Regions from separate parts of the Peribacillus sp. YIM B13481 genome, predicted to be linked through region 1. Evidence: riboswitches for the same ligand, from Rfam matches in the RefSeq annotation. Region 1 holds a riboswitch; each other region holds the start of a gene.
What was found. A riboswitch is a leader RNA that binds a small molecule or an ion and turns the genes downstream of it on or off. The one in region 1 is predicted to bind cyclic di-AMP.

Region 1 (6,146 bases):
CCTAGATTGTAGGGAATTGAGGGTACCGATAATTCCGGAAAATTGCATGGTATTTAGCCTAGTCTTTCTTCAACTATCCTGCCCCTTTAGTTCATTAAGAAAAGCTGCCTTAAAGACAGCTCCGATCTTCAGCTAACGCACCCGTTAGTTCAAGTAGAAGAAGCTTAATAGCTCCGTTTAATACTTAATTTATTAAGAAATACAAAAATTGAAGTCCTCCTTTTTTATTTTTTCAAATGATAAGGTACAGTTGTTACTACCACGTTTCTCCGATACAGTAAGAAGGCCTTAATAAGAAAACTTGATTGATTGTGAAGAATATTGTGCCAGCCTTTTTTAGGAATAAATTGTGGAATGACAACCGTTACCCGATAATTCCCTTCCCTTGCTTTATGCTCTACAGTATCAACAAATTTGGTAAGTGGGTTGATGATACTTCTGTAATGAGAGTGCAGTGTCACCAGTCTTACATCAGGTTGCCATTTCTTCCATTGTTCTTCAAACTTCTTCTCGTCTTCTCTTTCAAATGCAACATACACAGCAATAATTTGTTCAGGAGAAAGAGATTTAGCATAATTTAAGGTATTCTCTACAACATGAGTCATGCCAGCAACAGGCACTATCATAACATTACCGTCAATGGTCACAGATGGTTCACAAGTTGTAAGCCTAAGTTGGTCTCCAACAGCTTCATAATGCTTTTTAATTCGATGGAAGAGAAGGACAATGATAGGTAGAAAAATTAGGATTGACCAAACCTGTGAGAATTTTGTTAAAAAGAACATCATTGTGACCGTGAAACTAATAACAGCACCAATCGTATTAACTATTAGTTTTGGAAGCCACCCCTGAGGCTTCTCACGAATCCATTTAGCCATCATTCCTGTTTGGGACAATGTAAATGGAATAAAAACTCCAACTGCATAAAGTGGGATTAGATGCTCTGTTTCTGCCTGAAAAGCAACAATTAAAAGTATTGAAGCAATACCAAGGATGATGATGCCATTTGAATATCCTAATCGGTCCCCTCTAACTAGAAACATCCTTGGAATAAACTTATCCTTTGCAAGATTCACTGCCAACAACGGGAAAGCCGAATAACCAGTGTTCGCAGCAAGGATTAATATCAATGCTGTAGTTCCTTGAATAAAGAAGTACATGAAATTCCGTCCGAAAGTTTCTTCGGCAATTTGGGAAACAACGGTTACCTCTCCACTTGGAGAAATGCCATAATAATAGGCTAAAAATACGATTCCTGAAAACAGTATGGCAAGCAAGGTTCCCATTGCCATTAATGTTTTAGCCGCATTATTTGGAGCTGGGTCTTTAAAGTTAGGAATAGCATTCGATATGGCTTCAACCCCTGTTAAAGCCGAACTTCCTGAAGCAAACGCCCTTAAAAGAATAAACAAACTGATTCCCGCCACAGGTGTACCTATTGGGGTGTGTAATTCAGGAGAAACTCCTCCAGTTAGAATATTATAAATACCCACACCAATTAATATAAACAACGCAAAAACGAATAAGTAAACGGGGTAGGCTAAAATTGAAGCAGACTCCGTTACTCCTCTTAAATTCAAAATTGTAATAAGAATTACAAATACAATGGCAATTACCACATTATAGTTATGTAAAGTGGGAAAGGCAGATGTTAAAGCATCGGTCCCAGCAGACACACTTACAGCAACAGTTAGTATGTAGTCTACCAATAGGGATCCTCCAGCTATTAAGCCTGAATTTACACCTAAATTGCTCTTTGAAACCACATACGCTCCACCGCCATGAGGATAAGCAAAGATGATTTGCCTATAAGACAATATGAGAGCTGTTAAAAGAATTAATACACCAACTGCGATAGGAATTGAATACCAAAATGCTGCTGCACCTAACGTAATCAATACTATCAAAATTTGTTCAGGACCATATGCCACTGATGATAGAGCATCAGAAGAAAGGATTGCTAATGCTTTCGTTTTGTTAAGTTTCTGTTCTCCTAATTCATTGGATTTCAAAGGTCGTCCAATTAAAAGCCTTTTTATGAATGGAATCATTAATCACGCACCGCCTAATATATCTATTGGTTAATTTTTACCCTTATCAATAGTAATTACTCAAAAAAGAAATAATTTTACATGCATAAAAAAGTGCCTACAAGTCATATTTAATAGACCTGTAGGCACATCACTTTTCGTGTGTCACAAGTTCCACCTTCCTTCTCATTTAACGCTTACGAGGTTAGCTGTCGGATTCGGACCTTTGAGTAGCCCTACCTTGAAAGGATTCACCCCTTGGGTTAAGTAACAACCCACAAAAATGGTTCCCCCGTACCTAATGGTTTCAGCGATTTAGAAATTTGAACTGTGATTATAATACTCCTGTGTTCAGAGAATGTAAATGAATTTTATGTAAAAGATTAAAACCGAGGATAACGGAAATGTTAGTAGTACATATTAGTTCATGCTTTAGTATTTTTGATTTCTAACACGAAAGGAGGATTTACATGTTCAAAGATAATAGTCCCTTTTTATCTGATGAATTTTTAGATGAGTTAGCTAAAGACATTAACCAGCAATATGGAGGTCCCACAAAAGAACAAATTGCAGAACCCATAAACAATGATTAGAATATAAGTCCACAAGAAAGTACCTTTAGATATTGAACTCATACCATTGTGTATGTCCTCACTTTTTCATTAAACTGCCCCGTTAGCCATTCATGAAGCGCAAAAATCAGCGCTTCACCACAGAGAATGAAAATTGGTCTCTATGTCGATAATGTTTTAATGGCTGGCGAAGAAGGTCTTTGAACTATGGTACCTTTGAGCCCATCCGTTAGTCTGACTCCGATGACCACGGTGTACCACCGACTGTCGCGCCCTTTATGGGTAGCACTCATGGGAGATTAATCCTTTTTTGGTCGTCGCGCTAGCCTCTACTTAATTTGCTATAATTGGAGGTTTTTGTTTAACGATTTACCAAACTCAATCAGATCACTCATAAGGCTCAGCCTTTTTTTTAAAAGCGTTTTTACTGGGTCTATTTTATTGTGGTTTTTTCTGGATTTTGTGCTTTTTTAATTTTCATGGGAGTTCGATTCACTTATTTCTAGTATATTCTGGAGTATCACAGAGTGGACATTCCTCATATTGCTTTTCCTTTGCTAGAATAAAGTAAATCCCAAGAATAAAAGTAATTATTAAAATGACACAAATTACCCAAAACATCAAAGGATATTGATAATGTACTGTTACTGTTGTAACTCCTGAATTCATATCTGTTGTTGTTATTGTATTCTTAACAGGGTCATAAAGCATGTCTACTATTAAGTATGTTAGTAAAGATGAAAGAGTAAGAAAAATTCCTATCGCACGTTTCATCATTTTCACCTCCTAAAACCGTTAAACTGTATACAGTTTAACGTAAAAACAAAATCCTTCTTCAACTCCCTCAGTTTATACGACTTTCTCACCAATACTCGCTGAATCGCAGGATTTCATCACCCTTGAATTTAAGTTCACGGTAAAATCATATACATAATGAGCAGCTTCCGGAACATGTAAACGTGGGCTAATCGTTTCCAGACGGTGAATTGGGCGAATTAAAAAAATTATTAAAAATGGAAAAATGAAGTCTAACACCCAAGGACATCTTATAGTAAAATTAGCTATGAAATTAGGGTCCTACAAAATATATTTAGTACTAGAAACAATGGGGGATAATATAATTGAATATGATAAGAGGCGAGTGGAAAAATATTTTCAGCCATCGCAAAACTGGGTTAACATTGATAGTCATTCTTTTTGTACCGTTGCTCTATAGCAGCATTTTTCTATCCGCTTTTAGAAATCCTTATTCTAAAACTGGAGATCTTCCAATTGCAGTAGTAAATGAAGATCTGGGATCAAAATTTTCTGGGCAGAATTTACAGTTAGGAAAAGATTTGGTTCATGATTTGAAACAGAATCACTCGTTTAAATGGAAATTTACCAATAGTAAAGAAGCGTTTAAAGGATTAAAAAATGAAGATTTTTACATGGTAGTCGAAATTCCAAATGATTTCTCTAAAAATGGAGCTACCTTGTTAGATAAACATCCTAGTAAAATGGGCCTGAGATATTACACAAATCCGGGGAAAAACTATACTGCATCAAAGATAGCAACCTCTGGAATTAGTAAAATCAATGAGAAAATATCAAATTCTATCACAAAACAATATGCAGTCACATTATTTAATAGTTTAAATGAAGTAGGCGAGCATTTACAAAAAGCAGCTGAAGGAGCGAATAAAATAGACCAGGCTGCCAACAAAATTACAAATTCCTCCAAAACACTACAAGACCATTTGCAGAGTTTAGCTGCTGGTACCGTCTTATTTAAAGATGGTACACAAAGTTTACGCAATGGAACTCAACAATTTCAAACGGAAATTGGTCAATTGTCTAACGGGGTTCAAACACTTAATAGTGGTATGGATAATTTAGAAAATGGCTTGGGTGTCCTTAACAAAACTGGTGAAAATCTCGCCAAAGGTTCTAAACAATTAGAACAAGGAGCTAATGATCTTAAAAGAAACCTACAGCAGGCACACCAAGGTACAATTGAAATTCAAGACAAAGTTGACCCACTATTAATCGCGTTGGGGGATATATATGAAAGACAGCCTGAAATGATTAGTCAACTGAACTCCTTACAACAAATCCTTCAAGGGCAGAACCAACTAGTTAAAGAACAAAAAAGGATTATCCTTAAAAGCAAAAGTCTTTCTGAGGAAGAAAAACAACAGTTGCTTTTGAATTTGGATACTTTCATGTCTCTTTCCACTGCAGATGATTTAAAACAAGAAATTACGGAATTCGAGTCTACGATGTTAACCGTTTCACAAAATTCACAGCAAGTGCAGAGTCAACTTGATCTGTTTGCAAAAGGACAACTATCGATGTATGAAGGCGCTAATAAATTGGCTGAAGGGCAACATACCCTTAGTTCAAATCTAGGGACATTTAACAAAATGTTAGCCGAAGCACATAGTGGTGCTAACAAATTAACAGATGGAACTCGCGCTGTTTCCGACAGTATATTAAAAATGGACAATGCAAGCAATCAATTTGCAAAAGGGATTGAAAAACTTAACTCTAGTGCCAATCAGTTTAGTGAAGACTCTCAAAAACTTGCAGATGGTTCCGCATCAATATATAAGGGATCTTCCCATCTATCTGACGGAACAGGTCAATTACATTCTTCGTTACAATCTGGTGCTACAAAAGCGAATGAATTGAAAATGAATGATAAAAATTACGACATGTTGTCTAATCCAATAAAGTTGGAACCACACAAAATCAGTGAGGTAAATGAATATGGAGCTGGCTTAATTCCTTATATTTTGTCTATTGGTTTGATGGCTAGTGCATTAATTTTCTCTTCTAGTTATCAACTTAAAGAAACACCGTTAGAACCAACATCCGGGGCTTCTTGGTTCCTCAGTAAGCACAGTGTTGTTATTGTGGTTAGTTTGATTCAATCCATTCTAGCAGTTACTATACTTATCCAGGGGATGGGTCTAGAAGTTAAAAATGCATGGGGCTTATATCTATTTACAATTTTGACGAGTCTTACTTTCCTATCTTTGGCGCAAATGCTCTGCACCATTTTTGGAAAAATAGGACAGATTATTGGATTCATTCTACTCTTATTGCAAATTGGCGGTAGCTCAGGTACATTCCCTATAGCGTTAGCACCTCCATTTTATCAACACATACATGCATTCCTTCCAATGACGTATGCTATAAAAGGATTTCGGGATCTTATCTCGATTGGAAATGATCTACATGATGTATGGAGCTATGCGCTAATGTTAGCCGTGTTTGGATTTGTCTTGAATGCTGGTACTTACTTATTTTTTGTTCTTCAATTAAGACATAAAAAAAGCATCTCTGCCGCTTAAGCAAATCTTTGGTTCTGGTGCAAAAACTTCAAGACAATTGCAATTAATCTCTAAATCTTGGACATACTGATACTATTACTTTTTTCATATTTTACTAATGACTCAGTTGCTTTAGAATAATGTTTGATCAAATTGATACTAATAATCTTGATACACGAACAAAAAGAAAGAGCGTGTTTTGAAAAAAAAAGAATGTTCAAAACACG
Region 2 (6,146 bases), on a different contig from region 1:
TCAATAATAGACCGCCTATCACCATCCCGATCGCTTGAGGGAACAATGCTGACCAGCCATTAACATTGAAAAGCCGGGCTACGACCACATAGACCAAATAACCGAACGTCGAGATGAGGAGAATAATGATTCCTTTTTTCAAGTTTCCCGATTTGCCCTCTTTTGATTCTTTATCTTCCAAGGAGGTCAAGACAATTCCTATAATAATGAAAACTAGTGCCAAAACGCCTAAAATGACCGCTTTCATAGTAGACCATTCGTGAAAAACAATGACCCCGAATAAAGTCGTTGAAATGAGCTGTAATCCAGTTGATATCGGCATCGTTTTGGAAACACCCATTAAATCAATGCTCTTAAGCTGATTAGCTTGTCCAACGGCCCAAAACAATCCAGAAACGATCCCGACGCCAAACACCAAAAGTGACAACTTGATATCGGCAAAAATATAAACACCAATTGAAAAAATCAAGGCGCCAATCGTTGTACCTAGTGTTTGACTATAGGGTCCCCCCCCAAGTTTCACATTAAATAAAACGATGCTTCCCCAGAATAATGCAGGCAAGAGAGCTAATAATATATCCATCTTCAACCCCCATATTTGTATGTACTAACGGAAATTTCATTTTATATTCTCTTAATATGTTGTTCGCATTATTTGAATTGAACCTCGGTAATTTTATCCAGTTCCCGCAGAAATAGTGTTCAACACAAAAAGGGCTGCAGTCTCAGCCCTTTTTGACGATAGTGATATTAATTGCAGCTACCCACCATGTTATGATGTTGCATGTCCATTTCCGAATCATCACTACCTTGAAATAATCACTTTCATAAACAGCCGTCGTTCCGATAAAGATGAGGGAGAACAAGAGAGTCAGAAAGAAAAGGAGCAAATCCCCTCCCACTTTTTGTTTCTTTTACATCCTCTCTCTTTATATAAAAAGTCACAAAGAATATACTGGGAAGGTATTCAGATTCATCGAAATGATCATGAAAGTTTGTGAATCAAGAGCCAGCATGACCCCAAGCATGGCTCCTATCAGTGTTGTTGATAGAGACTCCATAACCGCTGTTAAACCGAATGGCCTTCCGCTATTGATGCTGCCACTGCACATATTGAGATGGCCAGAACGGTAAAACCGCAGCTTGCCGGGCAACAGGAATGGCAGCATTAAACTTGCCGTTATGCTTAACATCATGACCATGCATTTACCCAGGCTAACACCAATATGATTATGGTGAAATACTCTAGTTAGCAAATGCAAAATCCAGTAGCCTATATGTTATGAAAGATGAAGTATCCTTGCACCTTACTGAGCAATAATAGTTATTGTGAATTTAATGAGTTATTAATGAATGATCTTATTATATCGGGGGCGTTAGTTTGAAAAAAGACAGCCGTAGTGCTGTCTTTTTAATTATGAGATTATAAATAATATACGAACAGAGCCCAATAAAAAAGCAAACCATATGTAGGTTTGCTTCTTTTCTTAGATGATGGAACTTACTTCTTCAAATGATAGGGAACTGTCGCAACAACTACATTTCTTCTATAAAGCAAGTAGGCCTTAATCAGTAAACTTGATTGGTTATGAAGAATATTGTGCCAGCCTTTCTTCGGAATAAATTGCGGGATTATTACCGTAACTTTATAGTTGGATTCACTCGCTTTATGTTCAACTGTATCCACGAATTTAGTTAATGGCTGTATGATACTCCTGTAATAAGAGTTTAGTGTGACGAGTCTAACATCTGGCTGCCACTTTTTCCACTTTTCTTCAAATTTCTTTTCATCTTCTCTTTCAAAAGCAACATAAACGGCAATGACCTGATGTGCTGATAGAGATTTAGCATAATTTAAAGAGTTCTCAACCACATGAGTTATACCGGCCACAGGCACAATAATGATATTCCCTTCTATTGGCAAGATGGGCTCACAAGTTGTAATCCTTAGCTGGTCTCCGACTGCTTCATAATGCTTCCTAATTCGATGAAAAATTAAAATGATGATAGGTAAAAAAATCAAAACAGGCCAAACCTGAGTAAATTTGGTTAAAAAGAATATCATCGTGACGATAAAACTAATAGTGGCACCAATTGAATTAATGGTTAATTTCATGATCCAGCCTTTTGGCTTTTCGCGTATCCATTTGACAATCATCCCGGTCTGGGAAAACGTAAATGGAATAAATACCCCTACCGCATAAAGTGGAATAAGATTTTCTGTATGTCCCCCAAATGCGACTATTAAGATGATGGATGCAAGTCCTAGTATGATAATTCCATTGGAATATCCTAATCGGTCCCCTCTAATCGTAAACGCCCTTGGTATGAATTTATCTTTTGCAAGATTCACCGCAAGCAAGGGGAAAGCGGAATAGCCAGTATTGGCAGCAAGAATCAAGATCAATGCAGTCGTACCTTGAATGAAGAAATACATGAAATTCCGACCAAAGATCTCTTCAGCAATCTGCGAGACGACCGTTACCTCTGCGCTAGGAACAATGCTTAAATAGTAGGCTAAGAATACGATTCCCGTAAATAATACAGCCAGTAAGGAACCCATAGCTATTAAAGTTTTTGCAGCATTATTCGGAGCTGGGTCTTTAAAGTTCGGAATCGCATTGGAAATCGCTTCGACTCCTGTCAATGCGGAACTTCCTGATGCAAATGCTCTTAGCAGTATGAATAAACTGATGCCCGCTACTGGAGTCCCGATTGGCGCGTGTAATTCCGGTGAGACTCCTCCTGTCAGGATTTTGTAAATTCCTACACCAATCAAGATGAACAATGCTAAAACGAATAGATACACCGGATAGGCCAAAACAGAGGCCGACTCCGTAACCCCTCTTAGATTAAGGATGGTAAGCAGAAATACAAAAACGATGGCTATGCCTACATTATATGCATGAAGGCCGGGAAAGGCGGACGTGATAGCATCCGTACCTGCAGAAACACTTACAGCTACAGTTAAAATATAATCGACCAATAAGGATCCTCCAGCTATCAACCCTGGATTGATACCTAAATTGTTTTTTGAAACCACATAGGCTCCCCCGCCATGAGGATAAGCAAAAATGATTTGTCTATAGGACAAGATCAATGCAGCCAACAGTAACAATACTCCGATGGCGATGGGTATGGAATACCAGAATGCCGCAGCACCGACCGTGATCAGAACGATTAATATTTGCTCCGGTCCATAAGCAACCGAAGACAAAGCATCAGAAGATAATATCGCCAAAGCCTTGGTTTTGTTAAGCTTTTGATCACCTAGTGCATTTGATTTTAAAGGTCTCCCGATCAAAAACCTCTTTATAGAAGATAACATCAAGAATTCACCACCATTTTTAAGTTATAAGTTTATGTTACCCAGCTATAGAAAAAACAAAAAAAATGGAAAAATGCCCACAAGTCATAACTAAATAGACCTGTAGACATCCACTTTTTTGTCTAACAAGCTCCACCTTCCCTCTCATATAACGCTTACGAGGTTAGCTGTCGGATTCGGACCTAAGAGTAGCCCTACCTTGAAAGGATTCACCCCTTGGATTGTTAAAATAATCCCATACCGGACCCCCCGTACCATAAGGTTTAAGCGATTTAGAAATACGAAACTGTTGATTATCATACTCCCGTGAAATGGAAAAGTAAATGAAAATTTTGCACAGTAAAATAATAATTTATTTTAAGTGAGGCTTTGTTCTGACGTATATAACATAAGTCATCCAAGTGCATGATTCGAAGGTAGGAAAAAGGTGAATAACTTGTTAAAAAAGAGAAACTTCCCAATCAATTTTTAAGAAATGAAAGAACAAAAACGGTGGGTCCTTAAAAGGGAAAATTACCGAATTACGAAACTGTTTAAATCTCTAATTTATTAACGGTTCACCTTTCTTATTAAAAGGATCTGCCCCCGCTTGGATAGGTTTGCAATATATAAACTCCACGCTGAAAATCAAAAATTCGCTTCTTGAAATCCACTTTGATTTCCATCCAAAGGGGCATTCTTTGATTCTAATCAGTTCCTTCCTTCTTGAATTGTTCCCAAATTGCTTTTTTTAAAGACAAAGTATTTCTGGCCAATATAGTTCAGTACTGTATAAAAGATTGTTCCGATAAGTACAGCCACATTTTGCTGAATGGAAAAATGAACGGATGCTTCCAAGGATCCTGCAATGGCTTGTCCTAAAGAATAAGCCGCGGAATAACAAATCAGGATGACGCAAAAGAAACGGGCAACCCCTCTCCGCCAATCTATATCGCTTCTAAAAGTAAAAGTCCTGTTCAACAGAAAACTCGTTACTGCTCCCATACCATTGCCGAAAAAGGTAGAGATCCAGTAAGATAATTCAAGAACATTCATGAGAAAAAGCATGATGGAAAGTCCAACCCCTGTATTGACCATTCCAACCAATAAAAAGCGGATAAAGGAGTTAGTGTGTTTTAGATAGTTTTTCAATACTTGTCCGTTCATTATCTAGTTGCTCCCGTTTATTTAAATCGAGCGGATTAAATAAATCCAGATCCACAATATATTTAGGCCGGCGTTTGGATTCATTATAGATTTTACCGATATATTCCCCAATCAAGCCGACAGCAATCAACTGGAGTCCGCCGATCAACCAGATGGAGGTAATTAATGAGGTCCAACCAGTTTCGGTCTGCCCAAAAAACTTTAACCATAAAAAGTATGACCCAAAAAGTAAGCTAATGAAAAAGGAAAGACATCCTAGCCATAATACAAGCCGGATCGGTGTTACTGAAAAGGAAGTAATGCCATCAAGAGCAAAAGCAACCATCTTCTTAAATGGATATTTCGTTTCCCCTGCCAATCTTTCTTTGCGGTCATAATAAACAGAGTCCGTCTTAAACCCAATAAGCGGGACGATTCCCCGTAAAAAAAGATTCGTTTCTTCAAATCGTTCCAACTCCACGATCGCCCTTTTGCTCATTAGCCGGAAATCTGCATGATTATAGACAAGGTTGACCCCCATTTTGTTCATCATTTTATAAAAGCCAGTTGCAGATGTTCGTTTAAAAAATGAATCAAGGTCCCTTTTTTGGCGGACGCCATATACAATTTCACATCCTTCAGTGAATTTCCGAATGAATTCAGGGATGACTTGAATATCATCTTGTAAATCTGCATCAATTGAAATCACACAATCCGAGGCTTCCTTGGCTGTAAACAATCCGGCAAGGAGTGCATTTTGGTGGCCTGCATTCCGTGAAAGCTTTAGTCCACGAACATATTCATTGTTAATCGTTTCCTTATATATGATCTTCCATGTTTGATCTTTACTTCCATCATCAACCAATAGAATTTTACTTTGACCAGACACAACATTTTCTTCGACTAAACCCCTCACCAATCCACAAAGCTGGGAAATGGTATCCTGCAAAACACTTTCTTCGTTATAACAAGGTACAACAATCGTCACTATCGGTGAATTCACAATATCCCCCCCTTTTCAAATGACTCTGTATAAATGAATTTTCCAAACGGTCCCTTTCTTTGTGAAAATCCTATCCAGTTCCAACCCGTTTTCCTTCGCGTTGTTGATTGGTACGGCAGAAAATATATACTTGCCGCCTAATCCTTTAAACGCATCTACATTAATCTCCAAATTATCCAACTCTTTCTTCGAGCCTTTTTTGAACATATAATGCTTACCAAGCTCATCGGCAAATAGGTAACAACGTCCTCCCCATTCATCAAAGTAGATTCTGATGTTTTTATTCTTTGCCAATTCGTTTTCAATTATTTGACGAAATTGATGTTTGTATGTAAGCGGATAGAAATTGTTATAGCTATCGAGCGTGTAAAACCCATTAAATTGGGCGATAGCAGGATGTAGACCGATGCTTGCAACCCGATATTCTTCCTGTGGGAGGCCAATATGCTCTTCTATATCCTGAAAAAGGCTTTCTGCATAGAACTCTTTAAAAGATGGTTTTTTATTGTTAGTGATTTCTTCATTGAAACCCATTAAAACCATGATTTGAACGGCAATGAAGATTAAAAGGGTTTTCTTAGCAAATTCACTGTGTTCCCAGATGATTTTTATGGCGAGGGCAAACCCCAAGTAAATCACCATCGGCCTTAAAAAGTGAAATCTGGCAAAATTAAAAGTATCCAAGGTATG
Region 3 (6,146 bases), on a different contig from region 1:
CCTGTTAATGCGGGGAAAAGCGAAACTTCCATCATTGGTTCTTTTCCATTAATTACCAACAGCGGAACACAGGTTAGATTCGCCACATCCTGTGGCAACACCTGTGCTTGCATATCCTATGCGTCGCATTCGGGCTTTACAGGCTGTTTTTTACACATATTTTTAAATTGCACTTTCATTTGATACCCTTCGACCGTCATTTCCATCGATACCTTACAGCCTGTTAATGCGGGGAAAAGCGAAACTTCCATCATTGGTGCCTTTCCAATAAGGAATATAGGCCAAAGCCACAACTCCCTGTCTCCTGTGCGGCGTCCTCCCTTATCTTTTATGCAATAGATAGTAAGTCTTACACCTAAAAAAACAAAGATATCAAATAATCCAACCCACGCATCCGGAAATTGGGATCAGAATAATGATTCATTTTTTATAACACTTTCCCATACTTTTTCTTTTCGATTAAAGGTGATAAAAACATCCGGCTCCTTAATATTTCTATCCGAAAAGTCATCATGCATCTCATCCATGTTTAAATAATCCCCTACCACCCATGCCGGTATCTCAATCTTCGTTCTTGAGTACTTGACATGCCGAAAGGAAAAAATGAGCCCCTCTGCCATAATATGAGCCAATGAAGAAATGATTTCTGCAGGAATGGCCGTCAGCTCTCTTTTCTTTCTGATTCCAAGCCACGTCCTCTCCACTTTTAACGGCTCCAGCTTTAGCGGAATCAGACTCCCTAACATCATATAATATGTAGAAAGTGAACGAAAATAAATTTTGTTGAACCAGCCATCATCCTGGGCAAGGTACACAAATTGATTATTCAATTTACGGAAAAATGGAGGATCCAGATGGGTTTTTGCATGCCCTAAATATAAAAGTTCAGCTAATTCCCTTCCATCCAATTCATCCAGCCCTTCCTCTTCTTCAAAATCAATCCAACAGAAATCTCCATATGCCCGGACATTTTCTTTAACGAGCTTTGCAATATCCTCAGATGAAGCGCTATCGAGCAGGACATTCAAATTGTATTCCCCACCATCGAATTGATGTTTCAATAATAAGATGGAATCCAAGGTATATGGCAGCGAATAGACAAATTCGCGAAAATTGAGTCCATTAAAAAGGACAAACCGTTCGGAAGCCTGCATATGCATATATAAGATATCATTGTTATCATTCTTCATAACCTGGTCCCCTCCGAGCTCTCAATCAATAATGTTATTTTATCAAACTTTTGGGTTTTCAAGTAAGTTATATAACCCAGAATATTATTCATCATCTGCATCGTATGAATAATGTGAATACCTGAACTCTATAATCACCTACGGTTAAGGAACGAACTCGATAATTTTAAATATCCATAATAGTGAAAAATAAAGAGTTGGAGGAATTGACGACGGGTAAAATTGAATAAGGTTTTATCATTAATTCTTTTCATGAGGAAGCTTCCCTTTAAAAAACTTTTCGTTTGCACCTTCTGGCACGTCAAATATAAAGGATACGCTTTTCAAACACAAAAAATCCAGAGTGACATATCACTCTGGATTTTTTGTATTAAGAAACTTGTTCTAATTCTTTATCGGAAGGAGGGTTGAATTGACCTTCCCATTTAGAGATGACGATTGCTGCAAGTGAATTCCCGATAACGTTTACTACTGTACGTCCCATATCAAGAATACGGTCGATACCGGCAATAAATGCTAAACCTTCAATAGGAATACCCACTGTTCCTAATGTCGCTAAAAGAACTACGAAGGATACACCTGGTACACCCGCAATACCCTTAGACGTGATCATTAACACTAACATTAGCGTAATTTGCTCATAAGCACTTAAATCGATTCCGTACATTTGAGCGATGAAGATAGCTGCCAACGCTTGGTATAATGTTGAACCATCAAGGTTAAAAGAGTATCCAGTTGGAATAACAAATGTAGCTATATGTTTCGGACATCCCGCTTTTTCCATTTTTTCCATAAGTTTCGGAAGAACCGCTTCTGAACTTGCTGTAGAGAACGCAAGTACCAATTCTTCTTTTAGAAGTTTAATCAATGTAAAGATATTGAATCCTACAAATTTTGCAATAAGACCCAGAACGACAATTACAAAGAAAATCATTGTTCCGTATACAGAAAGCGCTAACTTACCTAACGGAATTAAAGATTCCAAACCGAACTTGGAGATGGTCACACCGATTAGTGCAAATACCCCAATAGGAGCAAATTTCATGACCATATTAGTTAGGTAGAACATTCCTTCTGCTGTACCTTGGAAGAAACGGAATACTGGTTTACCTTTTTCACCGATAGCCGCAATACTAATTCCAAACAATACGGAGAAGAAAATGATCGCTAACATATCGCCTTGTACCATAGCTTGTACTGGATTGGATGGTACAATGTGAACAAGTGTATCTACAAACGATTCATGCTGCTTAGTTTCTGCTGTATCAACATAAGTGGAGATATCAGTTTTTTCCAGATGATTCATATTTACGCCAACACCAGGCTGGAGGATATTCGCGGAAATTAAACCAACAGCAATCGCAATCATAGTTACCACCACAAAGTATGATATTGATTTAGCTCCTAGTTTACCTACTGCTTTTAAATCACCTACACCCGCAACTGCAACGATAAGACTTGATACAATGATTGGCACAACAATCATTTTAATCATTCGTAGGAAAATGTCTCCGAATGGCTGTAAAAAGTTTTGGGCCGTCTCATTACCATAAAAAATGGCACCAACGATAATCCCTAGAATTAAACCAATGAAAATTTGGCTAGCTAAACTTAACTTGAATTTCTTCATATACTTTCCTCACCTTCCATAAAGTCTTTGATGCAAAAACGTTTTGTCTCGGTAAGGGAAACAAGATACTAATAGAAAGAAAGTAATTTTTCTTTTTTTGAAAAACTCTGTCTTTACGCCGAAAAAAAAGACACTTCATGTGTCGATTTCATATTGGCGTGAATATTCACACATGTTCCCTTAAAGACGCTGACGAGGTTAGCTGTCGGGTTAGGAATTGGAAACACAATTTGCCCTTTCATTTCTGAATTCACCCCTAGTGGATTAAAATCCACAAAAATGGTTCCCCCGTTCTTGGAATAAGATTAAGCGAGTTAACTTATAATAAAATATTATACTAAAAAGGTTAATCTGTAAATGTTTATTCTCATCCATTTTAGAAAAAGTCTTTAAATATATCTGAATATTCTGCATTCTAGATGATTGCACCCAGTATTACACTTCCCGATTTTTAGTCATTTAAGCTATATGGATATATAAATAATAACTAATTTGACATCCCCTTTCTTTATGAAAGAAGCAGTTATTTTTCCAAAATGCCAAGTAACAGATACCTTACTTTTTCCCTAGAGGTGAATTTTTTATAAGTTGCAGTTTTCACTTTTTCAAATTGAATTGGGGTAATAAAATAAGAATGGTTCTTCGCTACCCTATTCGGTTCTAGCAGGATGACATCACCTACTGACGGTCCCTTTATTAGTTCCTGCTTACCTTCTGCTTTAAGCCCTTTTGAAATGTAGTGTTTATCCACATACCCTTTTTTAGTCAATTTGTAGACATGCGGCTTTTTTTGGTAATGCACTGCCTCGATGGGAATGGCGGGTACACCAGCTTTCTCATTGGTTATTACAGCAAGGTTGACTTTGGATCCCACCAACAAAGATTCGGTTTCTTCACCCTCCGGTTCGATTAAAGCCTGAAATGGAAATTTGTTATCCCTTTTTAGTGACGGCTCTTCTGCTGGATAGGAATGGATACGGCCTATCGTTCCTTTCAATGACTTTTTTAAATCAGAGGAACTTGCTTTTATAGTCATGCCCACTTTAGCTTTTTTCATCTCCTCTTCAGAGAAATTACCTTCAATTGCCATATTTGTTGAAACGATGGATATAATGGGGTTTTTCAGGTTTTTATTGATATTTTTAACTACACCATCAGCTTCACTCGTCGTTACAATCGCGCTAGCCTGCTCCTCAATTGAACTTAATTTAGCATCAAGCATTTTCACTTTTTCATTCAAACTGTTTTTTTCGAGTTCTTGCTTGTACATTTCTTGCTCAATGTTGCTTTTAATAAGATCTGAAGAGCTTGTTGTTATATTAATATCCAAGTTATTTTTCACCGATTCATCAATGACCGCTTTATCAGGATCACGGGTCAGGGCCCCTTGAGAAGCCCTTAACTTCCTAATATATTCGTCAATCCCTACAATTTCTCCCTCAGCAGCAGTTTTCTCCGCTTCCAAATTCGCTTTAAGTGCATCAAGTTCGGTTGTCGTATACTCAAACAACGAGGAGCCAGCCGCTACAGCATCCCCCTCTTTTACAAGGAATTTCTTAAAATCATTTTTCTTGGTTTCAAAATAGATATCGTACTCTTCTACAGGTTTAATTACCCCATTTGTTTGAATAGTATCCGTAATTGTATCTTTTTTTACCATTGACCAGTTTTCCACGAAAACAGTTCGTTCCGCTTTGCTTCCTTTTTTTTCAATAAGGTATATGTTGACGGTTATTAACACAATCGACGCAATAGAGACCGCTGTTATTTTCCATTTCCCACTCATTCTTTTCACCCGCCTTATACAAATACGCCCACTTGGATGTATGCTAAAAAGGCTTTAACAAACCACGTGGCCAGATAGAATAGAACAATCATTACAAGGACCAAATAATTATTTCGTTGTGAAAACTCCTTTAAATAGAAATATTGCAGGGCAATAATAAGAAATTGAAAAATGGTGATTTCGCTGAAAAAGTGAATAAAGTAATCACTTCTGAGAAAATACTGACCGATGACTCCCAATGAAAAAAGATTGGAATCATTGCCTATATCCATTAATACGAATAGAGGAATCAGTAATGCTTTTTCCAATAATTGCAACCCGAAAATGATCATTTGAACGATAACTAATTTTATGTATGGGATATCGGTAACGATCCAAAAGAAAAGGGCTGCTAAAAATATGTAAATGGATGGGTAGATAAGGCTTGCTATTATGTTGCCGCTCAATATCAGAAACTTTCCTGCTTCAAATTCATTAACACTCATCTTCGTGATTTCTTTAGAAAATGATTCAGAACCAATGCCAAAATAACCACCAATAGCAAATACTATAATACTAAGAAAATATAAAAATAGTAATTTCCATCCAAGCCGTGTGACTGCCTCTGCATTTTGCAGTTGATAACGACTTCGATGAGGCTCTAAAATGCCCTTTAACAATCTGACCTGGTACACCATATGTGTTCCTCCTGCAAAAAATGATATATCATCCTATATTTTATCTTATTTTGGAAACAATTGCAGAAATAAGGAATGAATGAAACAAAAAAAACACATACACTTACCCTTAACATGTAATCCTCCTCACCAATTTGGAGTTAATACCGATAAATGATGGCCAAGTACTTTAATTCGAGTAGGTGTTTGACTATAACTCTCTCCATCCATATCCACATCAAGTGGCCTCTTGTTTTCAATAGTCATGCTACCGGCCTGCACATAAGTCACACCAGACTCCGAGCTCAAATTTTCAATCCATGAACGTTTCATCGCTATTATTTCTAAAAATGCACCAAAGCTTGCGTTTTCCAAGATGGCAACGCCAAAGATCCCATCGTCTGGACTAACCATGGGAAAGGGGAGTAAATTAGTACCGATAAAACATCCATTCAAGACCAAAATCATGATTGCTTCCCCTTCAATGAAATTCCCATCATACTCAAGTTTATAGGAAAAGGGTGCATTATCACCAATCGTCCTTACTGCACTTAATAAATATCCTATCTTTCCGAACCTGTTTTTTTCCTGCACATCAATATTGCTTGATGCCTCAGTAATAAGCCCGATTCCCCAAAAGTTGGAGAAATAGTCATCGTTGGCCTGACCGATGTCAATTGAACGAACTTTTCCATTTACTATTGCCTCCGCAGCCTGACGAACATTTTGAGGAATCTTTAATGTTCTTGAGAAGTCATTGCAAGTCCCTCCAGGTAATATCCCAAACAACGGCCGCTTCCCAAGGGGTGAAAGGCCATTTACACACTCATGTACGGTTCCATCTCCTCCTAATACGAAAACTACATCCATGTCTTCACCATATT

Region 2: another riboswitch for cyclic di-AMP. It lies ahead of ACFX4X_RS18025 (APC family permease); the one in region 1 lies ahead of ACFX4X_RS24145 (APC family permease).
Region 3: another riboswitch for cyclic di-AMP. It lies ahead of ACFX4X_RS20615 (cation:dicarboxylate symporter family transporter); the one in region 1 lies ahead of ACFX4X_RS24145 (APC family permease).

The regions. Positions count from the first base shown of each region.
Region 1 is NZ_JBHZPE010000083.1:5,269-11,414, reverse strand. It holds gene ACFX4X_RS24145 (APC family permease) at 225-2,051, opposite strand; cyclic di-AMP (ydaO/yuaA leader) riboswitch at 2,209-2,353, opposite strand; gene ACFX4X_RS24140 (bacitracin ABC transporter ATP-binding protein) at 2,501-2,623, shown strand; gene ACFX4X_RS24135 (hypothetical protein) at 3,095-3,376, opposite strand; gene ACFX4X_RS24130 (YhgE/Pip family protein) at 3,730-5,940, shown strand.
Region 2 is NZ_JBHZPE010000035.1:36,926-43,071, reverse strand. It holds gene ACFX4X_RS18040 (RhaT/GlcU family sugar-proton symporter) at 1-583, opposite strand, end outside; gene ACFX4X_RS18035 (hypothetical protein) at 726-890, opposite strand; gene ACFX4X_RS18030 (hypothetical protein) at 942-1,256, opposite strand; gene ACFX4X_RS18025 (APC family permease) at 1,502-3,328, opposite strand; cyclic di-AMP (ydaO/yuaA leader) riboswitch at 3,465-3,608, opposite strand; gene ACFX4X_RS18020 (GtrA family protein) at 4,019-4,474, opposite strand; gene ACFX4X_RS18015 (glycosyltransferase family 2 protein) at 4,434-5,456, opposite strand; gene ACFX4X_RS18010 (DUF6044 family protein) at 5,472-6,146, opposite strand, start outside.
Region 3 is NZ_JBHZPE010000048.1:6,033-12,178, reverse strand. It holds gene ACFX4X_RS20625 (hypothetical protein) at 1-113, opposite strand, end outside; gene ACFX4X_RS20620 (hypothetical protein) at 408-1,190, opposite strand; gene ACFX4X_RS20615 (cation:dicarboxylate symporter family transporter) at 1,561-2,820, opposite strand; cyclic di-AMP (ydaO/yuaA leader) riboswitch at 2,993-3,142, opposite strand; gene ACFX4X_RS20610 (efflux RND transporter periplasmic adaptor subunit) at 3,344-4,606, opposite strand; gene ACFX4X_RS20605 (hypothetical protein) at 4,621-5,283, opposite strand; gene ACFX4X_RS20600 (diacylglycerol/lipid kinase family protein) at 5,410-6,146, opposite strand, start outside.